DNA from 2 places in the Shinella sp. GW821-FHT10F02 genome. Region 1 is predicted to be linked to the other one. Evidence: riboswitches for the same ligand, from Rfam matches in the RefSeq annotation. Region 1 holds a riboswitch; the other holds the start of a gene.

What was found. Region 1 has a riboswitch for cobalamin ahead of AC1RWL_RS08940 (ABC transporter substrate-binding protein). Riboswitches for the same ligand answer to the same signal wherever they lie in the genome.
Region 2: it holds a riboswitch for cobalamin, as region 1 does, so the genes downstream of both, AC1RWL_RS24260 (aromatic ring-hydroxylating oxygenase subunit alpha) here and AC1RWL_RS08940 (ABC transporter substrate-binding protein) in region 1, are expected to answer to the same signal.

What each region holds. Positions count from the first base shown of each region.
Region 1 covers NZ_JBXASL010000002.1:658,105-668,118, forward strand. Annotated here, with positions in the region: partial or broken gene AC1RWL_RS08900 (NAD(P)-dependent oxidoreductase) at 1-539, shown strand, start outside; gene AC1RWL_RS08905 (hypothetical protein) at 606-971, shown strand; gene AC1RWL_RS08910 (DmpA family aminopeptidase) at 990-2,105, opposite strand; gene AC1RWL_RS08915 (ABC transporter permease) at 2,108-2,938, opposite strand; gene AC1RWL_RS08920 (ABC transporter permease) at 2,949-3,851, opposite strand; gene AC1RWL_RS08925 (ABC transporter ATP-binding protein) at 3,853-4,935, opposite strand; gene AC1RWL_RS08930 (polyamine ABC transporter substrate-binding protein) at 5,098-6,168, shown strand; gene AC1RWL_RS08935 (MurR/RpiR family transcriptional regulator) at 6,223-7,077, shown strand; cobalamin riboswitch at 7,104-7,335, shown strand; gene AC1RWL_RS08940 (ABC transporter substrate-binding protein) at 7,490-8,530, shown strand; gene AC1RWL_RS08945 (FecCD family ABC transporter permease) at 8,548-9,555, shown strand; gene AC1RWL_RS08950 (ABC transporter ATP-binding protein) at 9,552-10,014, shown strand, end outside.
Region 2 covers NZ_JBXASL010000008.1:165,550-175,563, reverse strand. Annotated here, with positions in the region: gene AC1RWL_RS24285 (DUF1217 domain-containing protein) at 1-1,388, shown strand, start outside; gene AC1RWL_RS24280 (FAD-binding oxidoreductase) at 1,385-2,815, opposite strand; gene AC1RWL_RS24275 (L-threonylcarbamoyladenylate synthase) at 2,826-3,800, opposite strand; gene AC1RWL_RS24270 (diguanylate cyclase domain-containing protein) at 3,957-5,012, shown strand; gene AC1RWL_RS24265 (DUF6656 family protein) at 5,068-5,673, opposite strand; cobalamin riboswitch at 5,974-6,202, shown strand; gene AC1RWL_RS24260 (aromatic ring-hydroxylating oxygenase subunit alpha) at 6,311-7,555, shown strand; gene AC1RWL_RS24255 (FAD-binding oxidoreductase) at 7,557-8,654, shown strand; gene AC1RWL_RS24250 (glycoside hydrolase family 25 protein) at 8,870-9,964, opposite strand.

The DNA of each region.
Region 1 (10,014 bases):
TCGACCGCGCGCTGGCGGCGGGGCAGGTGCGCCATGCGGCGATCGACGCCGATCTCTTCAAGGATGCGGAAAGCGGGGCGCTCAGCGGGCCGATGCTGCCCTATCTTACGCTGGCCGGCCGCCACCCCGGCAAACTCGAACTTCTGCCGCATGCGGCTGCCGATACGGACCATCCCTCCCGTGTCGCAGGCGCCTGCCAGGCGGTCGACCAGATCATCGATGCCATCCGTTACCGCCGGATCAGCAATCTCAAGGGCGGCTTGCCGGATGGCTATGTCGATGCCGGCGCGAAGGTGCCGCGCGGCATCGGGCGCGTGAATACCTTGACGCTGGCAGCCGCCGTCGCCGATCGGCGTTTCGCCGAGCTGCACGGCGTATCGCGCGAAATCGCCGATACGCTGGAGGCGATCGTGGAGGCAGTGGACGAGGGCATGACGCACCAACCGGCAAAGGGCGACGTGATCGCGCTGACCCATCTGCTGCTGCGCCAGCGCCTGCTCCTTGAAGCGCTGGGGCTGGATGGCCCTGCGGAGGCATAGAGGCGGCGGGAACTTTCGTCTTCACCGCAAGTTCCTTCCCTGACACGAAAATCAGGGAGTGCTGCCATGACCCATCAGCAAGACGAACGCGGCGATCCGCTGACCCGCACCCACGATCCCGCCCGCAAGAACTATGCGGCGCAGGAAGCCCGCCAGGGCCGCCTCGGCAAGCCGATGCTGAAGGTGCTCGGCATCAGCCTTGCGCTTGCCGTCCTCGTGTGGGGCGGCGTCGAGATCTGGGGTGAGCGGGTCGATCCGACGGTCGACACCGAACAGACATCCTCCACCTCGAACGGCACGACGACGCAGGATACGATCGACAATACCGTTCCCGGGGGTGGCGAGACGGTTCCGACGGAACGCGACCCGATCTCACAATCCGGCACCGGCGGTGACAGCCAGAGCGTTACGCCGGACGGGACGGCCAACTGATAGCGATGCGGCCGGTGCCTAAAGGTTCCGGCCGTTTTGGCGCATGACGGCGATGAGCTGGTCATGCTTGATTGCGTCGATGCGGAAACGATCATGCGGCGTGCCGCCGCTGTCTTCCGCCGCCAGCATCGCGTTGACCACCGCCTCTTCCACACTCTCCACCGCCGCCAGATAGACCAGGTCGAGATGCTCGTCGTTGATCATGTCGAGGTTGAGCATCGCCGGTGCCTTGTGTGCCATTTGCTGTGGATTGGCGGTCGAGAAGGCGAGGAAGATATCGCCGGAATTGTTGCCGCCGGGCGTGCCGTTGCGGCCGATGCCGATCGCGGCGCGGCGGGCGAGGCGCTTCAACTGGTGCGGCGCCATGGGTAGGTCCGTGGCGATGACGACGATGATGGAGCCGCGCTCCTTGAGCTGGCTTTGCGGCGTGTTGTCCTGCAGGTGTTTACCGACGGGGACGCCGCAGATCGTCAACCAGTCGCGCTGGCCGTGGTTCGCCTGCACCAGCGTGCCGATCGTGTAATCCCGATCACCGACGGTGACGATGCGGGACGCGGTGCCCGTGCCGCCCTTGAAGCCGTAGGTAATCATGCCTGTGCCGCCGCCGCAATTGCCCTCCGAAACGGGGCCGCGGGACAAATCATCAAGCGCCGCACGCACGTCCGCTTCCGTCACTGGCATGCCGTTGATGTCGCTGAGTACGCCGTCATAGGTTTCGGCAATGACGGGCATCAGCCAGAGGAAATCGCCCACCTCGTAGGTCGAGGCGTAGCGCTCCAGCATCCAGCGGGTGGTCGCGTGATGGGCGATGCCGACGCCGTGGGTGTTGGTGATCATCACCGGCCCCAAGAAGGTGCCGCCGTCCTCGATCCAGTGCGTGCCGGTCATCTCGCCATTGCCGTTGAAGCGGTGCACGCCGGCATAGACGGGGACCGGCGTTTCGCTGTCGGCATGCGGCAGGATGGCGGTGACGCCGGTGCGCACCGGGAGCTTGCGGCCGGGGCGCGGGGTCTCCTCGACAATGGTGCGGAAGCCGACGGCGATGCCCTCAACATCCGTAATGGCGTTGAGGGGGCCGGTGCGGCCGGTAAAGGGCAGGCCGAGATCACGGGCGCGGGGTTTTGTCTGGGTCATGGTCATTTCTGCCGGGAGCGAAGGTAGAGGCCGAGCGAGGCGACGACGAAGGAGAAGGTCAGCATCATCACGGCGATGGCGTTGATCTCCGGCTTGATGCCGCGCCGAAGCATGGCGAAGATGAACATCGGCAGCGTCGTCACGTCGACGCCGGCGATGAAATAGGTGATGACCAGGTCGTCCATCGAGATGATGAAGGCGAGCAACGCCCCGCCGACGATGCCGGGCAGGAGCTGCGGGAACACCACCCTGCGAAACGTCGTCCATTCGTTCGCGCCGAGATCGGCGGAGGCATGTTCCAGCGTGCGGTCCATGCCGGCCAGCCGGGCGGAGACGACGATGAAGACGTAGGAGATCAGGAAGGTGCACTGGCCGATGACGATCGTCGTGAGGCCGAGGTTGACGCCGGCATTGACGAAGAAGATCAGGAGCGCGATGCCGAGCACGATATCCGGCATCAGCATCGGCATGAACATGACGACGCGGTAGAAGCGCCGTCCGAAGAAATCGAAGCGGTAGAGCGCGATGGCGATCGCCGTGCCGAGCACGGTGGCGATGGTCGTGGTGGAGGCGGCGATCATCAGGCTGTTCCAGACGGCCTGCACGAGCTGGTCGGTCGATTCAATATAGAGCGCGCTTTCCGAAACCGCCGTCTTGAAGCCGAGGACCTGGGCGTACCATTCGGTGGTGAAGCCGGTCCAGGTCATCATGTTGACCGGGTTGGAATTGAACGAATAGACCGCGATCAGCACCAGCGGGATGTAGATGAAGGCGAAGAAAAGTGCGGTGTAGCCGATGAGGCTGCCGCGGGCGAGGGAGGCGATGATCTTCATGGTCGCCTCCTCAACGCCCGGTCGCGGCATCGATGCCGCGACGGCCGGAAACGATGACATAGGCGAAGAGCAGCACCAGCATCACGCACATCACCATCATGGCGAGCGCCGAGCCGAAGGGCCAGTTGCGCGCGGCGAGGAACTGCTGCTCGATGAGATTGCCGAGCATCATCACCTTGGCGCCGCCGAGAATGGCCGGCACGACGAAATTGCCGAGCGCCGGAATGAAGACGATCACCGCCCCGCCGGCAATGCCGGGCGCCGTCAGCGGCAGGATGATGCGCAGGAAGGTGCGGATCGGCCCGGCGCCGAGATCCAGCGAGGCGCGCACCAGCGTCCAGTCGAGCTTTTCGACGCTGGCATAGACCGGCATGAACATGAAGGGGATGAAGATATAGACCATGCCGAGGATGATCGCGCCATCCGTATAGATCAGCTCCAGCGGCCGGGCGATGACGCCGGTGTTGAGCAGCAACGCATTGACGAGGCCGGTCTGGCGCAGAATCAGCACCCAGATGAATAGCCGCACGATCAGGCTGGTGAAGAAGGGCAGGGTAATGAGGAACAGGCAAAAGTTCTTCCAGCGCTCGGAAAGCCGGCTGATGCAGAAGGCGGCCGGGTAACAGACGACGAGCGTGGCGACGACGGTGAGCGCGGCGATCTTCAGTGAGCGCAAAAAGATCGCGATATAGACGGGATCGAAATCCTCGAACATCGGGTCGGCGAAACCGAGGATGCGGCCGTAATTGTGCGGATACCAGGTCCATTCCACCCCGCCATAAAGGCCGGGCGCCAGAAAGCTCGTCACGATCATGATGGCGAGCGGGCCGAGGAAGAAGACGGCAAGGAACAGCGAGACCGGGCCAAGAAGCAGGCCGAGCTGGGCGCGGCGACGAAAGGCGATCGACGACATGTCAGGCGGCCTCCGCCGGGATGAGGTGCACGGCGGCCGGATCATAGGCGAGGCGCGCGCGGCGCGACTGCTCGATCTCGCCGACGAGGTTGCGGCGTGTCGCCGGGATTTCGGCGATGACGCGCCGGCCGGTCGCCGTGCGGCCGAACAGTTCGAAGGTGGAACCGACGAAGACGATCTGTTCGAGGTCGACGTCGAGGCTTGGGGCGCTGTCGCCCTGCTGTGCGAGGAAGAATTGTTCCGGGCGGATAAGGGCGGTCGCCGTACCTGTCGTTTCCGCCTTGGCATGCGAAAGGGAGAGGCCGTCCGTCGTCAGGAGATGTCCGCCAACGGCCTCGCCCTCGAACAGGTTACTGGCGCCGACGAAGGTGGCGACAAAACTGTTTTTCGGCTGGTCGTAGATAGCGCGCGGTGAGTCGAGCTGCTGGATGCGGCCGCCGGACAGCACAGCCACCCGGTCCGACATGGTCAGCGCCTCCTGCTGGTCGTGCGTCACGAAGATGAAGGAGATGCCGAGTTCGTGCTGGAGCGTCTTCAGCTCGATTTGCATGGCCTGGCGCAGGTTCTTGTCGAGCGCGGAGAGCGGTTCGTCGAGCAGCAGCAGCTTCGGGCGGGCGATGATGGCGCGGGCGAGCGCCACGCGCTGCTGCTGGCCGCCGGAAAGCTGGCGCGGCTTGCGGCCTTCCATGCCTTCGAGCCCGACCATGCGCAGCGCATCAGCCACGCGTTTTGCCCGCTCCGCCTTCGCAACACCGGCGACTTCCAGCGCATAGCCGGTGTTTTCGCCGACGGTCATATGCGGGAAGAGAGCGTAATTTTGGAACACCGTATTGACCGGGCGGCGATAGGGCGGGCGGTCCGTCATGTCCTCGCCGTCGATCAGGATGCGCCCGGCATCAAGCTCGACGAAACCGCTGATCGCCTGCAGCAGCGTGGTCTTGCCGCAGCCGGAGGGGCCGAGCAGCGTCAGGAATTCGTTGCGGCTGACATCGAGGTCGATCGCATCCAGCGCCGTCACTGTCTGGCCTTCGGGCGTGGCAAAGGCCTTCGCCGCCTTCTCCAGGCGGACTATGGAATCTCGCATCGTCGTTCCCCATTATGTTATAAAAATAACGCTTGTGCGATTTCGATATCTGGATACCATTTGTTCATCCAAGTCAACGGCCGAAAGAAGCCGGGACAGGAACAGGCGGCGCAAAGGAAAGCGCCGGGGCCACGACGGGCCAACCACCAGAGGAGACTATCGATGATCAAAATTTCCAATGCCGGCGCATCCGGCCTTCGCGCATGGACGCGCCAGACCGCTCTCTCGCTTGCCGCCCTCGTGGCCATGGCGGGCGTGGCGAATGCCACTGAGCTCAACATCTACAACTGGGGCGAATACATCAATCCGGAGGTTCTGAAGAAGTTCGAGGAGGAGACCCAGATCAAGGTCAACCTCTCGACCTACTCCTCCAACGAGGAAATGCTGGCAAAAATCCAGGGCGGCGCGACGGGCTACGACATCGTCTTCCCGTCCGTGCACATGCACGACATCATGGCCAAGCTGGACCTGCTCGAAAAGACCGACATCAACACCTATGAGGGGTTCAAGAACATCGACCCCGCCTTCCTGCGCGCGAAAAGCGACCCTAAGGGTGAATATTGCCTGCCCTATGCCTGGGGTTCGGTCGGGATTTTTTATAACCGCACGATCCTCGGCAAGGACATCACAGGCTGGAAGGACCTCATCGAGACGGTGAAGGCCAAGGGCCTGAAATTCACTCTGCTCGACGACATGCGCGAGGTGCTCGCCGTCGGCCTCATGCTGAACGGCCACAAGATCAACTCGACCGATCCGGCCGAATTGCAGCAGGCGGCGGAGACGATCATCGAGATGAAACCCTATGTCGCCGCTTTCACCTACGACACGCGGCCCATGGTGCAATCCGGCGATGTCGCGGCCGGCCATTTCTTCGTCGGCGCCATGGTCGATGTCTTTGCCGACGAGAAGGATCTCGGCTACGTGATCCCGGAAGAAGGCGGGACCATGTACCAGGAGGATGTTTGCGTGCTGAAGAGCGCGCCGAACAAGGAGAACGCCGTCAAGTTTCTCCAGTTCTACACGCGGCCGGAGATCGCGGCGCTCAACGTCTCGCAGCAGACCAACGGCACGGCCAACGTGCCGGCGCGGGAATTGACCCCGGAAAAGATCAAGAATAGCAAGGAGATCAATCCGCCGGCCGAGACCATGGCGCGTCTCCAGATTTTCGAGGATCTCGGCCCGGCGCTTCGCCAGCTCGACCGCGTCTGGACGCGGGTCAAGACGGCGCAGTAACGGCATGACTATCCCGCCCGTCTCCGGACGGGCGGTCTTTTGGGGGAGGGCGACGTGTCGAAACGCATTTTGAAGCTCGTTCAGTCCGACGACCTTCGGCGGTCCAAATCCGACAAGCTGATCGCCAACTATATCGAGCGCAACATCGCCGATCTGCCCTTCGAGACGGCGCGCTCCATCGCCCAGCGGCTGGAACTCTCGCCGATGACCGTCGGGCGCTATCTCCGCCGCATGGGTTTCGACGGACTCGACGAGTTGAAGGGCGAATTGCGCCGCGGCAGCTCCAACCCAGCCTGGCAGGTCAAGGGCCAGGTCGACCGGCTGGAGCAGGACCGCAAGGAAGGAAAACTTCTCGCCGGCCTCATCCAGCAGCAGATCGACAATCTCGGCCAGATCTACGAGATCACCAATGCGCCGGAATGGCAGCAGACGATCGATGCGCTGGTCGGCGCGACCGAGATCTATGTCGCCGCCTACCAGAACGTGCGCGGTATCGCGCAGTATTTTGCAAGCCAGCTTTCCTATACCCGGCCGCGCGTGCAGTTCGTCGACGGGCTGAACGGCACCTATTCCGAACTGCTCGACGGCTCCGTCGAAGGCCGCCTACTCTTCCTGCACGACGTGCGCCGTTTCGCCGCCAAGGCGCGGCCTCTGGCACTGGAGGCACGGCGCGCCGGCGTCAAGGTCGTGCTGCTCACCGACGAATTCTGCCCCTGGGGGCCGGAGGTCTCGGACATCTGCCTCATCGTGCCGGGCTCGCACGGGCCGCTCTGGGATGGCGCGGCCACCATGACCGCCGTCATGGACCTGATGCTCTCCAACATCATCGTCGTGATGGGCGAGGCGGTAAGCGAGCGCGTCGATACGCTGACCCGGCTTCAGGACGTCTTCGGGGATTTCGAGAGCTGAGCGCCTTGACGCTGCCGACTGCCGGGGACTAAGGATGGGATGACGGTTCCCTGAAGGATGACTCCCAGGGGATTAATAGGGAACACGGTACGGACGACCCAACAGGGACCCATTCCGTGGCTGCCCCCGCAACTGTAGGCGGATTGCCGCCTGTCCTCGGACGCGTTTTCGCGTCATGCCACTGCGGTTTTCCGCGGGAAGGCAGACAGGCAGCAGATATCCGTGAGCCAGGAGACCTGCCGTCATAGCAACAATCCAAGTCACGGGCGGGGATGCCCGGAACGGAGACGCCATGACGAATCTGCCTGCCGCACCCGGCAGACCTTCCCTCGTTTTCTCCCGCCCGCGATCGATCCGCCCCCTTCGGCGCGTCGGCTGAGGCCGCACGCTTTCATTCATCCGGGAGAAATACATGACCCTGTTTTCTGCGGCCGCGCGGTCCGCATCGCTGCTCTCGCTCGTCGCCGGCTCTACGGCGCTTCTACTTTCAGCCTACACCGCCGCGGCTGCCGAGACGCAGTATCCGCTGACGCTGCAGAATTGCGGCCGTCCGGTCACCTTCCAGAAGGCGCCGACGCAAACCGTTTCTGTCGGCCAGAGCTCGACCGAAATTCTCTACATGCTCGGTCTCGCCGACCGCGTGGTCGGCACCGCGCTCTGGGTCGGCCCCGTTCTGAAGGGCTATGAAGAGGTCAACGCCAAGATCGACCGCCTTGCGGACAATGACCCGAGCTTCGAGAGCGTGCTCGGCAAAAAGCCGGATATCGTCACGGTCCAGTTCCAATGGCAGATCGGCCCGGAAGGCGTGGTCGCCAAGCCCGAACAGTTCGAGGAGCTCGGCATTCCGGTCTACACGTCCCCGTCCGACTGCGTCGGCAAGGAGAACAGCGCCGCAAGCGACGGCGTGCGCCATCAGGTCTTCACGATGGACCTCGTCTATCAGGAAGTGCGCGAACTGGCACAGATCTACAACGTGCAGGACAAGGGCGAAGAGGTCGTTGCCGAACTGAAGGCGCGCGAGGACGCCGCCCGCGCCAAGGTCGCGGCTGCGGATGGCAAGTTGTCGGCCGTGTTCTGGTTCTCAAGCGCGGCTGATTCCGATCCCTATGTCGCCGGCAAGAACGGTGCACCCGGCTACATCATGTCGGCACTGGGCATCGACAACATCATCAAGACCGATGACGAGTGGCCGATGGTGGGCTGGGAAACGATCGCCAAGTCGGGTCCGACGATCATCGTGGCCGGCTCGATGGAGCGCCGCCGCTATCCTCTCGACAGCCTCGAGGCAAAGCTTGACTTCCTGAAGACGGACCCGGTGGCAAGCCTGATGCCGGCAGTCAAGAACAACCATGTCTTCGATATGGACGCGCAGGCGATGAACCCCACGATCCGCACGATCGAAGGCATCGAACAGCTTGCCGACGCTATTGAAAAGGCTGGTCTGGCGAAGTGATAGCGGAACGCCCCCTCTTGTTCCGCACGGGCGCCGCTTTCGCGGCGCTCGTTCTGCTGGTCGTCGCGCTCGGCGTCGGCGCCGCTGTCGGCGAGACGGCGATACCGCTCGATATCGTCGCGAAGACGGTGGCGAACCGTCTCTGGCAGGCGGGGCATGCGATCGAGCCGATCGACGAGGGCATCATCTGGAACTACCGGCTGAGCCGGGCGATGGTCGCCGCCTGCTGCGGCTCGGCGCTGGCGCTCTGCGGCGTCATCCTGCAATCGCTGCTGCGCAATGCGCTCGCCGATCCCTATATCCTCGGCATTTCGGCGGGGGCGTCCACCGGCGCGGTCTCCGTCGCTATCCTCGGCATCGGCGCCGGCGCGTTGACGCTGCCGGCCGGCGCATTCCTCGGCGCACTCGTCGCCTTCGGCCTTGTCAGCGCGCTTGCCGTGCGGGCAGGGCGGGGCACCGGCGCGATCATCCTTGCCGGCATCGCCGGCTCGCAGCTCTTCAATGCGCTTACCTCCTTCATCGTCACCAAGGCCGCAAGCGCCGAACAAGCGCGCGGCATCATGTTCTGGCTGCTCGGCAATCTCTCGGGCGTGCGCTGGCCGGATGTCTGGCTGGCGCTGCCGGTGGCGATCCTGGGCCTCCTCGTCTGCCTGTGGCATGCCCGTGCGCTCGATGCCTTCACCTTCGGCACGGAATCGGCCGCCTCGCTCGGCATCCCGGTGCGCCGCGTCTATATCGTGCTGATCGCCATCTCCGCCCTGATGACGGCGACCATGGTTTCCATCGTCGGCTCGATCGGCTTCGTCGGCCTCGTCATTCCGCATGCCGCGCGCATGGTCGTTGGCGTGCGCCACGGCTTGCTGCTGCCGGCTTCCGCGCTGATCGGCGCCATCTTCATGATCGCGGCGGACGTGCTGTCGCGCGTCATCATTCCCGGCCAGGTGCTCCCCATCGGTGTCATCACGGCGCTGTTCGGCGCACCGGCCTTCGCCCTCATCCTCAGCCAGCGGAGATCGGCGCTATGACGCTCTCGGCGAATGGTCTCTTCTGGTCGGCCGGCGGCACGACCATCCTGTCGGATGTCTCGCTCGACGTGCGCCCCGGCGAATTTTTAGGCATCATCGGCCCGAACGGCTCCGGCAAGACCAGCCTGATGGCGCTGATCGCCGGCATCCGCAAGCCGCAGCGCGGCGAGGTCCTGCTGGGCGGCAGGTCCTTGCAGGCGCATGGCCGGCGCGAGATCGCCCAGCGCATTGCCTTCGTGGAACAGCAGGCGGAGACGACCGAGCGCATCACCGCGCGCCAGGCCGTCGAGCTCGGCCGCACGCCGCATCTCGGTGCGCTGACGCCATGGTCGAAGGCCGACGATGCGATCGTCGATCGGGCGCTGGAGGAGGTCGACATGGCGCATTTCGCCGGGCGGCTCTGGCACACGCTCTCCGGCGGCGAGCGCCAGCGGCTGCACATCGCCCGCGCACTCGCCC
Region 2 (10,014 bases), on a different contig from region 1:
CCACGGCCGACGAGATTGCCAACGACCCGCGCCTGGTCTCCTATCTCAAGGTCGCCTTCGGGCTCGACAAGCCCGCCGTCACCAACCTGACGATCCGCAACATCATCGAGAGCGATCCGGACCCGAACAATCCGACGAGCTACATCAACCTGTTCGGCGGTTCCAGCAAGGAGCAGTACAAGGCGCTGCGCGCCGCGTTCAACTTCCAGCTGGACGGCACGCTTGCGCCCGGCGACACGCCGCAGACGACCGCGCAGACAACCACGACTGCCAACAACTACATGATCCGCTACAACGACGTCGACGACGAGGCGGACGAGCTTGCGGTCAACCGCTTCAAGAGCCAGATCGGCGCGGTCAAGACCGTGCAGGATTTCGTCGGCGAGGCGACGATCTACGACTTCGCGTTGAAAGCCTTCGGCCTCGATCCGGCCAAGGTGACGCCGCTGACGATCAAGAACGTGTTGAAAAGCGACCTCAACGATCCGAGGAGCTATGTGTACCAGCTGAAGGACGAGCGCTACGTCGAACTTGCCAAGGCGTTCAATTTCGGGTCGGACGGCAACATCACCGTGCCGAAGCTGGCACAATCCGAGGCCGAGATCCTTGTGATGTCGCGCGCCTATGTGGTGGAGAAATCCCGTTTCGGAACGGAGGACGACCGCACGCTCGCCGAGGAAGAGGCGAAATATTACTCCGTGCAGATGCAGAAGGTGGAATCGGTCAAGGAATTCCTCGCTGATCCGCGCCTGGTCGCCTTCGTGCTGACGGCCAACGGCATCGATCCGGAAAGCGTCGACGCCGAGTTCATGGCAAAGATCTTCACCTCCGACCTCGACGACCCCAAGAGCTTCGTCAACCAGCAGGCGGATCGCGACTACCGCAAGCTCGTCGCCTCGTTCAACTTCAATGCCGAGGGCCTGGTCGAGCGCCCGGACGACGCGCAGATCCAGTCGCGCCGCGGCATCTATGAGACGCTCGACAGCTATGTGCGCCAGAAACTGGAAGAGGAGGCCGGCAACGACAATGCCGGCGTGCGCCTGGCGCTCTATTTCGAGCGCAAGGCGGAAACCATCTCAAGCCCCTACGACCTGCTCGCCGACGACGCGCTGTTCGAGGTCTTCAAGACGATCTACCAGCTGCCGGACGAGATCGGCAGTGCCGATATCGACGCCCAGGCCAGCATGATCGAGCGCTATCTGGAGCTTGAGGACCTGCAGGACCCGGAAAAGGTCTCCAAGATGATCGTCAAGTTCGCCGTGCTCTACGACCTGGACAACCAGACCACCGTCGATCCGGCGCTCTCCGTGCTGAACGGCACCGGCTCCGCCGGCATCAGCGCCGACCTAATGATGTCGCTGGCGCAACTGCGCACCGGCGGTTCCTAAACCCTGACGACCTTGCCGGGATTCATGATGCCGGCGGGGTCGAAGGACCGCTTCACCCTTCGCATCAGGTCCATCTCGATGGGCTCGCGCACCGCGGCCAGTTCGTCCCGCTTCAATTGGCCGATGCCGTGTTCGGCGGAAATCGAGCCGTTGTAGGAAAGCACGATGCCGTGCACGAGGTGGTTGATCTCGCTCCAGCGGTCGAGGAACGCCTGCTTGTCAGCGCCGACCGGCTGCGAGATGTTGTAGTGGATGTTACCGTCGCCCATATGGCCGAAGGAGCAGATGCGCGCGCCCGGAATGGCCGCCATCACCGCCGCATCGGCTTCCGCCATGAAGGCCGGAATGGCCGAGACCGGCACGGAGACGTCGTGCTTGATCGAGCCGCCCTCGGGCTTCTGCGCCGGCGACATGTTTTCGCGCATGTGCCAGAGCGCCCGGCGCTGCTCCTCGCTCGACGCGATCACCGCATCCTCCACTAGCCCCGCCTCGATGCCTTCGGCCAGCAGCGCCTCCATCATGCGCGTCGCCGTTTCCGCGGCATCCGAGGTCGAGATGTCGACCAGCACATACCAGTCGTGCGGGCTGGCGAGCGGATCGCGCACGCCGGGAATGTGGCGCGTGGTGAACTCAACACCGAGACGCGGCATCAGCTCGAAGCCGGTAAGGGCATGGCCGCAGCGGCTGGAGGCGCGTTCGAAGAGCGTGAGCGCGTCCGCGACGGATTTTACCCCGGCAAAGGCGACCTCATGGCCGAGCGGCCGCGGAAAGAGCTTGAGAACCGCCCCCGTGATGATGCCGAGCGTGCCTTCCGCGCCGATGAAGAGATCGCGCAGGTCGTAACCCGTATTGTCCTTCTTGAGGCGGCGCAGCCCGTTCCAGATTTCGCCGGTCGGCAGCACGACTTCCAAACCGAGGCAGAGCTGGCGCATGTTGCCATAGGCGAGCACCGCGGTGCCGCCGGCATTGGTGGAAAGGTTGCCGCCGATCTGGCAGGAACCCTCCGAGCCGAGCGATAGCGGAAACAGCCGGTCGACCGCCTCGGCCGCTTTCTGGATCTCCGCCAGCACCGCGCCGCCATCGGCGACGATGACATTGCCGACGGGGTCGACATCGCGGATGCGGTTGAGCCGCGACAGCGACAGCACGACATCTGCCGCCCCCTCGCGCGGCGCGGCACCGCCGACATGGCCGGTATTGCCGCCCTGCGGCACGATCGCCGTGCGCGTCTCGGTGGCGAGCGCCAGGATGGCGGAAACCTCGGCGACGGAGCCCGGCCGCAGCACCAGCGGCGACGTGCCATGGTAAAGCCCACGGCTTTCAACGAGATAGGGCGCGATATCCCGGTCCTCGACAAGCGCATAGGCCGGGCCGGTGATGGCGGCGAAGCGGGCGATGAGATCGGGGGAAAGCTTTGCCTGGACCATCGTGTTTCCTTTATCCGCGGGGCGCGGCGGCGCGCTGCAAACGGTCGTTGATCGCCTCGCCGAGGCCGGTCGAGGGGATCGGCGAAAAGGCGATGGCGGCAGCACCCGTCGCATCCGCCTGTTTCATATAGCCGAAGAGATTGGCGGCCGCCTCCGCGAGATCGCCGTCCGGGCTCAGATCCAGTACGAGCGCCGCGTCGGCTTCGCCCGGCAGCGGCGTGCCGCCGAAGCGGATCAGCACCTCGCCCGGCCGCACCTCGCGGGCATCGAGCCGCACGGGTGCATCGGGCGCATAATGCGAGGCGAGCATGCCCGGCGCCTCGATCGTCGCGCCCGCCTTGTCGTTGCGCAGCACCGGGCGGCCGGTGACGCGTTCGACCTCCGCGGCATCGAGCCCGCCGGGCCGGAGCAGCCGGATCGTCTCGCCCTCGACCTTGAGGATGGTGGATTCGAGCCCGACGACGGCCGGCCCGGCATCCAGCACCAGCGCCAGCTTCGCGCCAAAATCCTCGGCGACATGGCGGGCGGTGGTCGGGCTGATGCGGCCGGAGGTATTGGCGCTCGGAGCCGCCAGCGGCCGGCCGAAGGCGGCGAGCAGCCGGCTCGAAAACCCCGTCGGCACGCGGATGCCGACCGTGTCCAGCCCGGCGCGGGCAAGCGGATGGATGGCGCTGTCCGGCCGGATCGGCAGCACCAGCGTCAGCGGGCCCGGCCAGAAGGCCTCGGCGATCTGCCGCGACAGCGGATCGAAGACCGCATGCCGTTCCGCCATGGTTAGGTCGGCCATGTGGCAGATCAGCGGATTGAAGCGCGGCCGGCCCTTCATTTCATAGATGCGGGTGATGGCGAGCGGATTGGTGGCGTCGGCGGCGAGGCCATAGACCGTCTCGGTGGGAATGGCGACGGGCACGCCGCGGCCGAGCACCTCGCACGCGCGGGCAAGGGCCGCCTCCGGTTCCGTCCGCGTATCCACGATATCTGCCATCTCGCCCTTCCGTCGCTCCCGGCCTCCTTTACCGTTCTTTGCCGCGAAATGCCAAGGGCCGGCGGTTTGCCTAAAATGCAAGCGACCCGATTAGAGCCACCGAAAGCGGGCGCTGTTACGAAGGGGTGAAAAGTCCCGCACACAGGTCCCGCATTGATGGCTCACAAGAAATCCTCGACGACCGATATCGCGCTCCGCGTTGCAACGGCCATGAAGCAGATGGGCATCGATGGCCTGCCGCGCAATTACGAGCTGGTCTACGAGGCCTATGCCGGCTGCAACCCGGATCTGGTGCGCGATTTTATCGCCCTCGGCAAATACAAGACGCAGGCAGCCCTCGACGAACTCGGGCGCAAATACTTGCCGCACCAGCATGAGGCGAGCGTGCTGCAACGCTCCGCCGGCGCGATCAGCAGCGAGATGGGCAATTTCATGGAGCTGCTCAGCCAGGAGCGCTCGTCGCTGTCCGACTATGGCCGCCTGATCGGCGAGGCCTCGCAGGTCATCCGCAGCGCGGCGGGCGAGGGCGCGCTCGGCTCGTCGCTCGAAGCCCTGCAACGGGCGACCGAGCTGCGTGTCACCCACACGGCGGAAATGGCGGAAAAGGTCGCCGCGCAATCGGCCGTCATGGACGGTATCCAGAAGGAGATGGCGGAGTTCGAGGCGATGAAATTCGTCGATCCGCCGACCAAGCTCGGCAACCGCCGCGCCTTCAACAAGGCGCTCGCCCGCATCTATTCCAATCCGGACCTGCCGATGCTCTGCGGCGTCGCGGTCGCCGAGGTCGATGCCGACCGCCGCTTCTCGCCCGCGCAGATCGAAGCCCTGTCGGAGCATCTCGTGAGCTTCTATGGCGGCTTGATCCGCCAGGTTTTCCCGGCCGGCGAGCTTGCCGTGCGCATCGATGGCCTGCGCTTCGGCTTCCTGTTCCACACCGCCGACGAAAGCGAAGTGACGCGGCTGATCGACCTGCTGCGCGCCGCCTTCCAGACGATGGCGCTGCGCGATCCGCGCACAGGCCGCAACCTCGGCCACCTGACGCTTTCGGCCGGTGTCTGCATGTCGGACCGCGCCGACAGTGCGCTCGACCTCTCGTCCGCCTGCGAGCGGGCGCTTGCGGAGGCAAAGGGCGCGGGCGGTGATCTCGTGATCGTCTATGGCCGCGGCGACGAAGTGCCGGCGGGCAAGGAATGGCTGCTTTATAGAGCCTAAAGCATGTCGCGCAAAAGTGTGCAGCGGTTTTGCGATAACGACATGCGCTTTAGCTTCAAATGGCGCGGATGATCTTGCGGAGCGCCTCGTCGCGCGCGCCGAGCATCAGCACGTTCTTCATGGCAAGGGCAGGGTCGTCCGTGCGAAAAATCACGCCGTTGCCGCGCACCTTGCGGTCGATCCGCAAGCGGCCTTCCTCCTCGCCCGGCACGATGGCGACGGCGAAATACATGCGGCCCGGCTTCTGCGAAATGCCGGCGAAGAACTGCTCCTCGTCACCAATGTCGGCGAAGAAGTTCGCCATGTAGAAGGCCCATTGCACGCTCTCGAATTCGGCAAAGCGCGAATTGGCGACGGTTATGTGGCAATAGCCGAGATGCGGCGTGTGGGCGAGCGTGCGGTGGAAGATCAGCTTGGGAAACTGGATCGAGCGGTGGAAGCCGTTGATGCGGTCATGTGTGACCGTGCCCGCCCGCTCCAGCTTGCGGCCCGTGCGCTCCGCGACCTCCTGGTAGGTGAGATAGCGCTTCTCGCTCGGCAGCCAGTCAAGGTTGCGATCGATGCGGCCGGTGCGCAGGAATTCCGTGTGCACGGCGGATTTGGGCGGGTTCGCGCGCTTGTAGGCGACGGCGTCGTAATATCGGAACTTCGTCTGCTGCACGTGGCGAGCACCCCATCCTAGCGCCTTGATCGCTGGGAAGTTTATGCAAACGACGTTAAACAATCCTTTCCGGTCCGCTCCCCATTCCTCGCAGGCACATGCGGCGGGTCGCAATATGACAAGAGCATGATCATGGGCAGCAAACTGCCGAGGGGATGGGCATCCTGCCGCAAAGCTAGGCATATCACCCTGACATATATGCAGAAATCTCGGCGTCCCGCTTTTTAACCACGCAAAAATCCTGTCGCCAAATCATGATGGCATGTCGTTTTTCGACATGTCGCGCGACGATTCTTGCGGTTAGATAAGCACACTCAAGGTGCCACGCTCCCGAAAGGAGTTTGGAGAATTGGGAAGCCGGTTAAAATCCGGCGCTGCCCCCGCAACGGTGTTGGAGCAAGACGCGGCATACGTCACTGGACGGGAGGTCTGGGAAGGCGCCGCGACGGTTCGGAAGGAATGACCCGACAAGGTCACGCCCCGCAGAACGCTCCTCAGCCCGGAAACCAGCCTGGAGAAACGATCGTGACTGGCTGCGGCGGGCGGCTGGGAAGCGTGCATTCCGTGCGGTTTGCCGTCCGGATGCCGTCTTCTTCCGTGCGCCTCAGCCCCAATTTAGATTATCCGAGGATCCGGCATGGACATTCGCAGCGACGTGCTCCGCAAGCTCAAGAACCGGCGCGATGGCTACAGCCTCGAGCAGGCCTTCTACATCGACCCCGACCATTACAAGCTCGACATGGAGACGATCTGGTATCGCGACTGGCTGTTCATCGGCCATGATTGCGAGATCCCCAAGGCCGGCAATTATTTCACCGTCCAGGTCGGCGATTATCCCGTCGTCATCACGCGCGACCGCAAGGGCACGGTGCGCGCGCTGCACAATTCCTGTCGCCACCGCGGCTCGCGCGTCTGCAACCAGCAGAAGGGAACGTCGGCAAAACTCGTCTGTCCCTATCACCAGTGGACCTACGAACTTGATGGCTCGCTGCTCTTCGCCCGCCACATGGCGGAGGATTTCGACAAGACGCAGCACAGCCTGAAGCCGATCCACTGCGAGACGGTCGGCGGCTACATCTTCATCTGCCTGGCAGATCAGGCCCCGGATTTCTCCGCCTTCCGCAATCTGGTCGAGCCCTATCTCGCGCGCCATCGCCTCGGCGAAACCAAGGTCGCCTTCGAAAGCACGATCATCGAAAAGGGCAACTGGAAGCTCGTCTGGGAAAACAACCGCGAGTGCTACCACTGCGCCGCCAACCATCCGGAACTCTGCCGCACCTATCCGGAAGCCCCCAGCGCCACCGGCGTGCAGGGCGCCAAGGACGATCCCGTCATCGCCGAGCATTGGGCGAAGTGCGAGGCGGCCGGCCTGCCGAGCGAGTTCCGCATGTCGCCGACGGGCCAGTTCCGCGCCGCGCGCATGCCGCTCATCCAGGACGCCGAGAGCTACACCATGTCCGGCGCGCGCGCCGTCCAGCGCCCGCTGTCGAGCGACGTGCTGGAAAGCCATATCGGCACGCTGCTGCTCTTCCACTATCCGACGACGTGGAACCATGTGCTGGCCGACCACGCCATCACCTTCCGTGTCATCCCGCTTGGCCCGGAGCTGACGCAGGTCACCACCAAGTGGCTCGTCAACAAGGACGCGGTGGAAGGCATCGACTATCGTCTCGACGAACTCACCCATGTCTGGACCGAGACCAACGACCAGGACCGCCGGATCGTCGAGGAAAACGCCTTCGGCATCCGCTCGCCCGCCTACCAGCCCGGCCCCTATTCGCCGGAGGACGAGGGCGGCGTCATGCAGTTCGTCGAATGGTACGCCAACTTCATGATCGAACGGCTCGACGGCGCCAAAAAGCCGCTCTCGCGGGTGGCCTGACATGACGGTCGCGAGCCATTTCCACCATTTCGACGAACTCCATCCGTGGAACGATCGCCAGCACCTCTTGGAATGCATCGCCGTGACGGCGGAGACGACGGATGTGATGACCTTCACGTTCCGTTCGGATCGCGACAACTGGTTCCGCTACCTGCCGGGCCAGTTCGTCACGCTGGAACTGCCGGCGGCGCCGGACGATCCGGTGATGCGCACCTATACGCTGTCCTCGACGCCCTCGCGCCCCTTCGCCGTCTCCGTGACGGTGAAGGTGCAGAAGAACTCGATCGGCACGCGCTGGATGTTCGACAACCTGCGCCCCGGCGTGAAGCTCAAGGCCTTCGGCCCGCTCGGCGATTTTTCCTTCGTCCGCTATCCGGCGGAAAAGTACCTGTTCATCTCGGCCGGCTCCGGCGTGACGCCGATGATGTCGATGACGCGCTGGATGTCGGATTGCGCGCCGCAGTCGGATGTCGCCTTCGTCACCTGCGCGCGCAAGCCGGAGGACCTGCTGTTCAAGGCGGAGCTCGAATGTCTCGCCGCCCACATGCCGAACCTCGCGCTCGGCTTCGTGGTCGAGGGGCACAATCCGCGCGACGGTTGGCACGGCCTGCGCGGCCGCATCGATGCCGCCCGCCTCTCGCTGCTGGCACCCGATTTCCGCGATCGCACCGTCTTCTGCTGCGGCCCGGAACCGTTCATGCGCGGCGTGCGCGATATGCTGAAGGTCTGCGGCTTCAACATGGAGCGCTACCACGAGGAGAGCTTCCAGCCGGCTGCGGCACCCGCGCCCGAAGAGCTCGCCATTCGCGGCGGTGCGGGCGAGGTGGACGCCGAGGCGATCTCGAACGTCACCTTCACCATGGCCGGCAAGGACGCCAAATGCCCGCCCGGCCAGACGATCCTGCAAACCGCCCGCGCAGCCGGCGTGCGCATCGGTGCCGCTTGCGAGGGCGGCCTGTGCGGCGCCTGCCGGGTCATGAAGGTCTCCGGCGAAGTCGACATGCGCCACAACGGCGGCATCCTCGACGACGAAATCGAGGAAGGCTACATCCTCGCCTGCTGCTCGCGCCCGATCGGGGATGTATCGATCGAGGCGTGAGTCGGAGTGGCGCCGTCCCCCCTCTGCCCTGCCGGGCATCTCCCCCTCAAGGGGGGAGATCGGCAAGAGGCAAGGACATTGCTTCAAAGGCACCCTTTATTTTGGGCAAAACGCCTGCTCCATCCAATCTCCCCCCTTGAGGGGGAGATGCCCGGCAGGGCAGAGGGGATCAAGCACGCGACCTAAATGCGGGTCTCCATCTACCCAGCGACCTCTCAAAAATCCTGGTAGTTCAACGGCGTCACGTCGACCACACGCTGCCCAAGCGTCGCGGTCGCGGCACCCTTGACGGCGAGGCCGGCGCGAACTTCGGCCGTCACCGACACCGGGAACGACGTTGTCGTGCCGGAGGCGAGTGTGACGGCGCCGGTCGTCTGTGCCTCGGCGCCGATGGAGGCTGCGGCCTCGACGGTCGCCTTCAGCGCGCCGCCGGTGGGGATGGAGGCGGTGAGCATCTGGTCCACGGGCTCGAAGGGTTTTTCCGGCACCAGGCCGCCGAAGGCCCAGGCCTTGCCGAGCGCGGCCTTGCTCATCGGCGCGACGTTGACGTCGATGTCATTGAGCGCGCCCTTCACGCGGTAGGGGCAGCGGCGCTTCGAGCAGTTGACGCCGGCGGAGAACTGCCAGAGCGCATAATTGTCCCAGTTGCCCATCGGGAACGCACCCTCGATGCCCGGCTTGTAGCGGGCATACCAGAGCGGCAGGCGCGACAGGATGCGGTATTCGTCGCGGTGCGCGGCGATATAGCGCGCGGTCGAATGGTTGGTGTAGAGCACCGGATAGCGGCCCGTGCGCGTCTTGATATGGCCGGCAAAGACCTGCGCATCTTCGAGCGACATGTAGGTGTCCGGATCGATGCCCTCGATATCCAGCACCATCATCTCGTCGTCCTGCGGATTGGCATAGTCTAGGAAATGGTTGGCCTGGTCGACCGGGTTGCCCGGCCGGGCGAGGTGATAGGCGCCCCAGAGCAGGCCCTTCGCGCGCGCGAGCAGACGGCGGGTCTCGTAAAGTTCGCGGCTCACCGCATATTTGCGCCACATGGTCTTGCAGTGCGCCACCGTGTCGCCGCTGTGCTCGCCCTTGCAGCTATAGCTTTCCGGCAGGCCGTCGGAGGCCTTCGAGATGAAGCCGGCGATGCGCTTGTCGGACAGCATCTCCGACCAGTCGATCTCGTTCAACTCGTAGGCATCGATGACGATGGCGTTTTCCGGCTTTCTCCACGGTTCCACATCGACCGCGCGGGCCGAAAAGGGCAGGGCCGCCAGGAGGATAAGGGCCGCCAGGCCGGAAAGATGCTTCGGGTTCATGGACGCTCCTGTTCGAATCCCGCGCCGGATCAAGCGAGCATGGTGAGCGA